DNA from 2 places in the Mesobacillus sp. S13 genome. Region 2 is predicted to be linked to the other one. Evidence: a T-box and tRNA genes for the amino acid it is inferred to sense, from the RefSeq annotation. Region 2 holds a T-box; the other holds one or more tRNA genes.
What was found. The T-box of region 2 lies ahead of leuS (leucine--tRNA ligase). A T-box ahead of a tRNA ligase gene usually reads a tRNA of that ligase, here a tRNA-Leu.

Region 1 (3,789 bases), 780 kb from region 2:
AAGGAACAGCTTCAATGCCTGATAACCGAAAAATAGGGCAAAGCCAATTAATGATACCCCCGATAATAGTGAAATAACCGTAAGTAATCTTGTTGTAAGCAGCTTACGGAAGCTGCTGGATATTGCGGCCATGATGATATCCCAGAGTATTAGGCCCAATATGATGCCAAAGCTGTATATGATTAGCTCGCCGGTACCGTAGGAGGAAGCGGTCTTGGCTAGGACAGAGCCGTAAATTCCAAGCCAAAACAAAATCGTCAGCGGATTGGAGATGGACATGATAAACCCGGATAAAAAGGACTTGAAGCCGGATTCTCCGCCTCTGTTTTCCATGACGATTTTGCCAGATCCGATAATTGTCTCTATCCCTGTATACATCAAGACAAAGAATCCGAATAGCCAGAGAAAGGATTGCATAAACGGAGTCTCGAGGTATTTGACTACACCAAGATAGACAGTCAGCATGTAAATGATATCAGCTGTCAGGGCGCCCAGGCCAAGAAGCCATGCCTGAAAAAAACCGCTCTTAATCCCTTTGTCCATCTGTGCAGCATTAACAGGGCCAATCGGGGCGGCCAGTGATAATCCAAGGAAAATATAACCCAAGAAGACATTCACTTTATAATTCCTCCAATGGTCTAACCGTAATTTGCTTGTACTATTTCTATTCAGACTTATGGAGGCGTACAACCTATTTTTGCAGAAAAAATTTATTTTTTTATGGCAGTCTAAATAAATTTAAAATGAAAAGAATATACTAGTAACTGTTGCACAGGCGACTGCCGATGTGTCACTTTTGGTAAAAATAAGAAAGTGTGGTAAAATGGAATAGATATCAACTTTCGGATCATTCATTTATTATAAAAAGTTTCATTTGCCGGCTTTTTAAAATAAATGAATTTTTTTATCAATCGAACGATGATAAGGTCCTTTCGGATATTTTGCTGCTTTTAATAATCCAGAATAAACTGGGTATTGTTGAAAGCCTTCAGAATTTGAAAGGGGCATAATTAAACCAATAGGAGCGTGAGGAAATGGCATTTGGAAGAAAACCGCCTGAAGAGATCGTAACAGCTGAAACGAAAATATGGGTATGTACTTCTGATGATTGCAATTGCTGGGTTCGCGACAACTTTAAAAGCAGCAATGTCCCCGCTTGCCCAATTTGTAAAAGTGATATGGAGCAGGAGACTAAGGTTCTTGAAGTAGTCAACAACCATAGTCAGAATTTAATTGGATAATATTGAACTCAAAACAGTCTGGATGGCATATCCGGGCTGTTTTTTTGCACAAAAAAAGTGCCCATTGTATAGGCACCTTTTCTGTATGCGGATGAGAGGACTTGAACCTCCACGGTGTTGCCACCACTAGAACCTGAATCTAGCGCGTCTGCCGATTCCGCCACACCCGCGTTTCTATAAGAATTATAGCACAAAAACGATCAATTTCAATCATAAAATTTCATGCGGATGAAGAACGATAGGGTCTTTAGTGCCCATAGCATTTTTTGAAAAAATTGGACAGGTAGTATTAGGATTACATTTTTCACATACAATGTACAAAGTTTTGTATGTGGGGGACGAGGCCTTGAGTGTCAGTTTACTAGTCAGTTATATATTCCTTGGGTTAACGCTGGCAGCTCCGATTGGACCGGTAAATTCAGCCAGGTTGGATAAGGGGATCAAAAATGGGTTCTGGCATGCCTGGATTGTTGGGACAGGTTCCATGATTGCCGATGCTATTTTTATGCTGTTAATCTATTTGGGTCTTGTCAATTTCTTGGACATGCCGATCATTCAAATATTTCTCTGGTTGTTTGGCGGATTCGTCCTGATTTACTCGGGAATCGAGTGTATGATAAAGGCGAATCATATCGACCTCGCTTTCAGCCGTGGTAAAGAATCAATGCTCAAATGCTTCCTTACAGGTTTTATCATGTCGATCAGCAGTCCTTTATCCATCCTTTTCTGGCTAGGAATCTATGGTTCTGTTCTTGCAAAAACAGCCAGCAACTATGGAAGGGCAGACTTATTGATTTATAGCAGCATGATTTTTCTTGGGCTTGCTTTGTGGGATCTTTTCGTAGCAGCGATAACAAGCGGTTTCAGGAGATTCCTGAATTACGGCAGCTTGAGGGCTATTTCAATCTTATCAGGCCTTTCTTTGCTTGGTTTTGGCGTTTATTTTGGGTATCAAGGTATCAAGGCAGTACTTTTATAGTCATACTACTGAGAAACCTCCTCCATGGAGGTTTTTTTATTTTCTGATAACAATCAAAACCGTTCAAAATTATTTAATTTTTGATTATTAATGATTGTTTTTGAAAGAAAATGATTGATTTTTGAAATCGATTACATTATGATGATAATACGAAGCAAATAGGAGGAATGGCTCATGTTAACACCTGAGCGCCACCAGCTCATTTTACAAATGATTAAAGAGAAACCAATAGTGAAAATACAGGAATTAGTTGATGTGACCGAGGCTTCGGAGTCAACCATCCGCCGTGACCTGACCATCCTCGAGGAAGGGAAGTTCCTGAAAAGAGTACATGGAGGAGCAGCCAGGTTAAGGGGGAAACTCCAGGAACCCAGCATGATTGAAAAATCCACCAAATACCTTCAGGAAAAAAGACAAATCGCTCAATATGCAGCAAGTCTAGTAGAAGAAGGAGACAGTATTTATCTAGATGCAGGTTCCACTGTTCTGGAAATGATCAGTTTCCTTCCGTTCAATGGTATCGTCGTGGTGACGAATGGCCTTATGCACTTACCGCAGCTGCTTGAAAGAAGTATAGAAACATATGTGATAGGCGGTTATGCCAAGCCAAAAACGAATGCAATCATCGGAAGAGGAGCTCTAGCAAGCCTTGAGCAGTATCGTTTCGATAAATGCTTTCTCGGAGTGAATGGTATACACCCTCATTCTGGATATACGACACCAGACCAGGAAGAAGCAATGATCAAGCAGAAAGCGATCTCTTTGTCTCGTGAGTCATTTGTACTTGCTGATGACACAAAGTTTTCTGAGATTACTTTCGCAAAAATAGCAGACCTCCATGAAGCTGCAATCATCACAAATTCCATTGATGAGGATCATAAAGGACAATATACGAGCAAAACTTCAATAAAGGTTGTGACATCATGATTTACACACTGACTCTTAATCCATCTGTCGATTATATCGTTGAAGCAGATGAAATCCAGCTCGGCAGCTTGAATAGGACCTTAAATGAAACAAAGCTTCCCGGAGGCAAAGGAATCAATGTTTCAAGGGTACTGAGCTCCCTTGGAGTTGAAAGCAAGGCTACAGGTTTTATTGGAGGCTTCACCGGCAGGTATGTCGAGGAGTTTCTTAACAGGGAAGGCGTGCAAACAGGTTTTGTCAACGTTGAGGGTGATACACGGATCAACGTTAAGATCAAGTCTGGTTCAGAAACAGAAATAAATGCTCGTGGCCCGGAGATTTCATCACATGCTATAGATTCGTTGAAGGAACAGATCATGAAGCTGGGAAATGGCGATTATCTTGTTCTCGCAGGAAGCATTCCAGCCAGCATGCCTGATTCCATTTATGAAGAAGTAGTGCAAATTTGCAGGGACACAGGAGCAGAAATAATCGTGGATGCAGAAGGAGACCTGCTTAAAGATATCCTTTGTCACAGGCCATTCCTGATCAAGCCGAATCATCATGAATTAGGTCAGTTCTTCAACAAGGAAATCACCGATGCTGATGAAGCCATCTTTTATGGGAAAAAGCTTGTCGAAGCGGGTGCTAAAAATGTCATCG
Region 2 (3,789 bases):
GACCATGCGATGGATGCTTCTAGCGGCCCCATGAACATTTCATAAAGACGAAGCGTATCTGCCCCATGGCTTTCAACGATCTCATCCGGATTGACGACATTGCCTTTTGATTTGCTCATCTTTTCATTATTTTCACCAAGGATCATCCCCTGGTTAAAAAGCTTTTGGAAAGGCTCCTTCGTGTGGACAACTCCTACATCGTAAAGGACCTTGTGCCAGAAACGAGCGTATAGCAAGTGCAATACCGCGTGTTCCGCTCCACCGATATAAATATCAACCGGAAGCCATTGCTTTAATTTCTCCTTATCAGCAAGTGCCTTGTCGTTTTTTGGATCGATATAGCGAAGGTAGTACCAGCAGCTGCCACCCCATTGCGGCATCGTATTCGTTTCCCTGCGGCCTTTTTTGCCTGTTTCAGGGTCAACGACATTCACCCAGTCATCGATATTGGCAAGTGGAGACTCGCCTGTACCAGATGGTTTGATATCCTTCGTTTTAGGAAGAACTAAAGGCAACTGGTCTTCTGGAACTGCTGACATTGTGCCATCTTCCCAGTGAATGATTGGGATCGGTTCGCCCCAGTAACGCTGGCGGCTGAACAGCCAGTCGCGAAGGCGGTAAGTGACCTTCTTCGTTCCGATGCCTTTTTCCTCAAGCCAGGATATCATCTTGCTGATGCCTTCTTCTTTGTTCATGCCATTTAGGAATTCAGAATTAACATGTTCCCCGTCGCCAGTGTAAGCTTCTTTTTGAATGTCTCCTCCGGCAACGACTTCCTTGATCTCCAAATCGAACTTTTTCGCAAATTCGTAGTCTCTTTCGTCATGGCCAGGTACCGCCATGATTGCTCCTGTTCCATATGAAGCTAGAACATAGTCAGCAATCCAGATTGGCATTTTTTCGCCGTTCGCCGGGTTGATTGCGTAAGCACCAGTGAAGACGCCTGTTTTATCCTTCGCAAGGTCCGTACGCTCTAGGTCGCTCTTGCTCTTGATTTCATCGATATATTTTTCGACTGCAGCCTTCTGTTCAGCTGTCGTGATTGAATCAACAAGCTGGTGTTCTGGTGCAAGCACCGCATAAGTTGCACCGAAAAGTGTATCAGGACGCGTTGTGAAAACCGTGAATGTTCCTTCATGACCCTCGATGTTGAACGTGATTTCAGCACCTTCAGAGCGGCCGATCCAGTTTCGCTGCATATCTTTCAAGCTTTCTGGCCAATCAAGCAAATCCAAATCCTCAAGCAGGCGATCTGCATAAGCAGTGATTTTAAGCATCCACTGTCTCATCGGACGGCGCTCGACCGGGTGGCCACCGCGCTCACTTTTTCCGTCGATTACTTCTTCATTCGCTAAAACAGTTCCAAGTGCCGGACACCAGTTAACCGCTACTTCATCAATGTACGCCAAGCCTTTTTCATAAAGCTTCAAGAAAATCCATTGCGTCCACTTATAGTATTCCGGATCTGTCGTGTTGACTTCGCGATCCCAGTCGTATGAAAAACCTAGTGCCTTGATCTGGCGGCGGAACGTGTTGATGTTCTGCTCTGTGAATTCTGCCGGATCATTCCCTGTATCAAGAGCGTACTGCTCTGCAGGAAGCCCGAACGCATCCCAGCCCATTGGATGAAGGACATTGAATCCCTGCATTCTTTTCATGCGGGATAGGATGTCAGTCGCCGTGTATCCTTCCGGGTGGCCAACGTGAAGACCGGCACCAGATGGATACGGGAACATATCCAGCGCGTAGAATTTCTCTTTACCTTTATCTTCAGTTGTTTTGAACGTTTTGTTTTCTTCCCAATGCGTTTGCCATTTTTTCTCGATTTCCTGATGGTTAAAACTCATCGTCAATGTCCTCCTGTTTGGTTTCGATTTATTTTTAGCGGATGGTGTTTCTTTTAGAAAATAAAAAACTCCCGTCCCTGTAAAAGGGACGAGAGGCTATGTATGATCTCCCGCGGTACCACCCAAATTAGTGTGCAACACTCGCTTCATTCATCCTTAACGCGGAAAACGGCAAGCACTACTGAAGAGTTCGCGCTTGCGACTCAAAGGCGAGTTCATGATGTTCCCGTCTGGCTTGCACCGACCGCCAGCTCTCTTGCACAGGTTTTACACCACTACTACTCCTTGTCGAAGTCTTTCGTTATGAATATAGAGATATTGTAATAAAATTCCCTCGCATATGCAAGCGGGGATGAAATAAATGATGATAGAAAGTATTATATGATGGTTTCTGCTGCTGGTGCAGGCTTTTTCCTATGCCAGCAGCCAGAAACCATCATTCTGGAAAGTGGTCCATCTGTAAAATTTCAGAAGGGCCTTATCGATTACTTTGTTTGTGCTGCCTCCAAAAGCATATCAACAATATGCACGCCTCTCATTTTTCCAGAAAGTCCTTCACGCTCAATCCCGAGCTTCATTTGAAGAAGACAGCCTGGATTAGCGGTAACAATCGTCGCTGCATGGGTAGCCTTTGCCTGAACCATTTTGGAGTCAAGGAGCTGCATCGACATTTCACTCTCGACGATATTGTAGATTCCTGCTGAGCCACAGCAACGGTCGGCATTCTCCATCTCTTGGTATTGTATTCCCTTGATGGACTGCAGCAATGTTCTTGGTGCTGAAGCTGTTTTCATGACATTGCGAAGATGGCATGAATCCTGATACGTAATGATTTGATGCGGCAGTTCGAGGTTCACTTTTTCATGAAAACCGACTTCGACCAATATTTGCGAGATATCCATGATTTTATCGGCAAATTTCAGGGCCCGTTCCTTCCATTCCGGATCATCCTTAAGCAAATGATCATAGTCGATTAAAAACGCCCCACAGCCCCCTGCATTGGTGATGATGAAATCGACCCCGGAATCCTCAAAGGCTTTAACATTCCGGCGAGCAAGTGCTTTCGCATCTTCCTTTTCACCACTATGCCCGTGAAGCGCTCCACAGCAAGCCTGGTCCTTCGGAATGACAATTTCACAGCCTGCAAGCTGCAAAAGCTTCATCGTTGCATTGTTTGTTTCCAGGAACATGGTATCCATCAGGCAGCCGCTAAAGAATGCGACCTTATGCGTCTTTGTCCCGATTGCTTCGAGGTGCTCAGGACGATTTTTCATTTCCTTCATTGTGGGTACCTGGGGAAGGACCTTTTCCATCGTGGCGAGAGACTCTGGAAACAGCTTCATCACACCTGTTCCGCGCGCCAATTTTTGGAGGCCAGAACGTTGATAGAATCCAATGAGTCCGGTCAGCCCCCTCATGCGCTCCTGGTGCGGGAAAAGCCCTTTGAAGACTGCATTTCTGACCACTTTTACGGGCATTGAAAACTTCTTGTTTTGATTGACAAGATCACGGGCATCTTCGAGAAGATGTCCATAGTTCACTCCTGATGGACAGACCGGTTCACATGCACGGCAGCCAAGGCAAAGGTCAAGTGATCGTTCAAAATCCTCATCCGGTTCGATAATCCCATCGACAACCGCCTTCATCAAAGCGATCCGCCCGCGTGGTGAATGTGATTCCTGATAGCCCGATTCGATATAGGTCGGACAGGTAGGGAGGCAGAAACCGCAGCGCATGCAGTTCAACAGTTCGTCCTGGTTCATCTTTTCCTGGAATTCTGCTTGGATTCTCTGCTGTTCTTGAATCGTTGTCATTCTCAAACCACCACCCGTTTCCTGCTGTCCTTCGCAAAAACCTTACCAGGATTCATGATATTGTTGGGATCCAGGGCCATTTTCACTGCCTTCATAGCCGCAATTCCTGCTTCGCCTAATTTCAACTC

Region 1: it has a tRNA-Leu gene. The T-box ahead of leuS (leucine--tRNA ligase) is inferred to sense a tRNA for this amino acid. The anticodon was not compared.

Annotation. Positions count from the first base shown of each region.
Region 1 covers NZ_CP084622.1:2,905,562-2,909,350, reverse strand. Annotated here, with positions in the region: gene LGO15_RS14855 (LysE family transporter) at 1-618, opposite strand, end outside; gene LGO15_RS14850 (cold-shock protein) at 1,035-1,241, shown strand; tRNA gene LGO15_RS14845 (tRNA-Leu) at 1,328-1,411, opposite strand; gene LGO15_RS14840 (LysE family transporter) at 1,588-2,220, shown strand; gene LGO15_RS14835 (DeoR/GlpR family DNA-binding transcription regulator) at 2,395-3,147, shown strand; gene pfkB (1-phosphofructokinase) at 3,144-3,789, shown strand, end outside.
Region 2 covers NZ_CP084622.1:3,684,519-3,688,307, forward strand. Annotated here, with positions in the region: gene leuS (leucine--tRNA ligase) at 1-1,847, opposite strand, end outside; T-box leader at 1,929-2,148, opposite strand; gene LGO15_RS18795 ((Fe-S)-binding protein) at 2,333-3,661, opposite strand; gene glcD (glycolate oxidase subunit GlcD) at 3,664-3,789, opposite strand, start outside.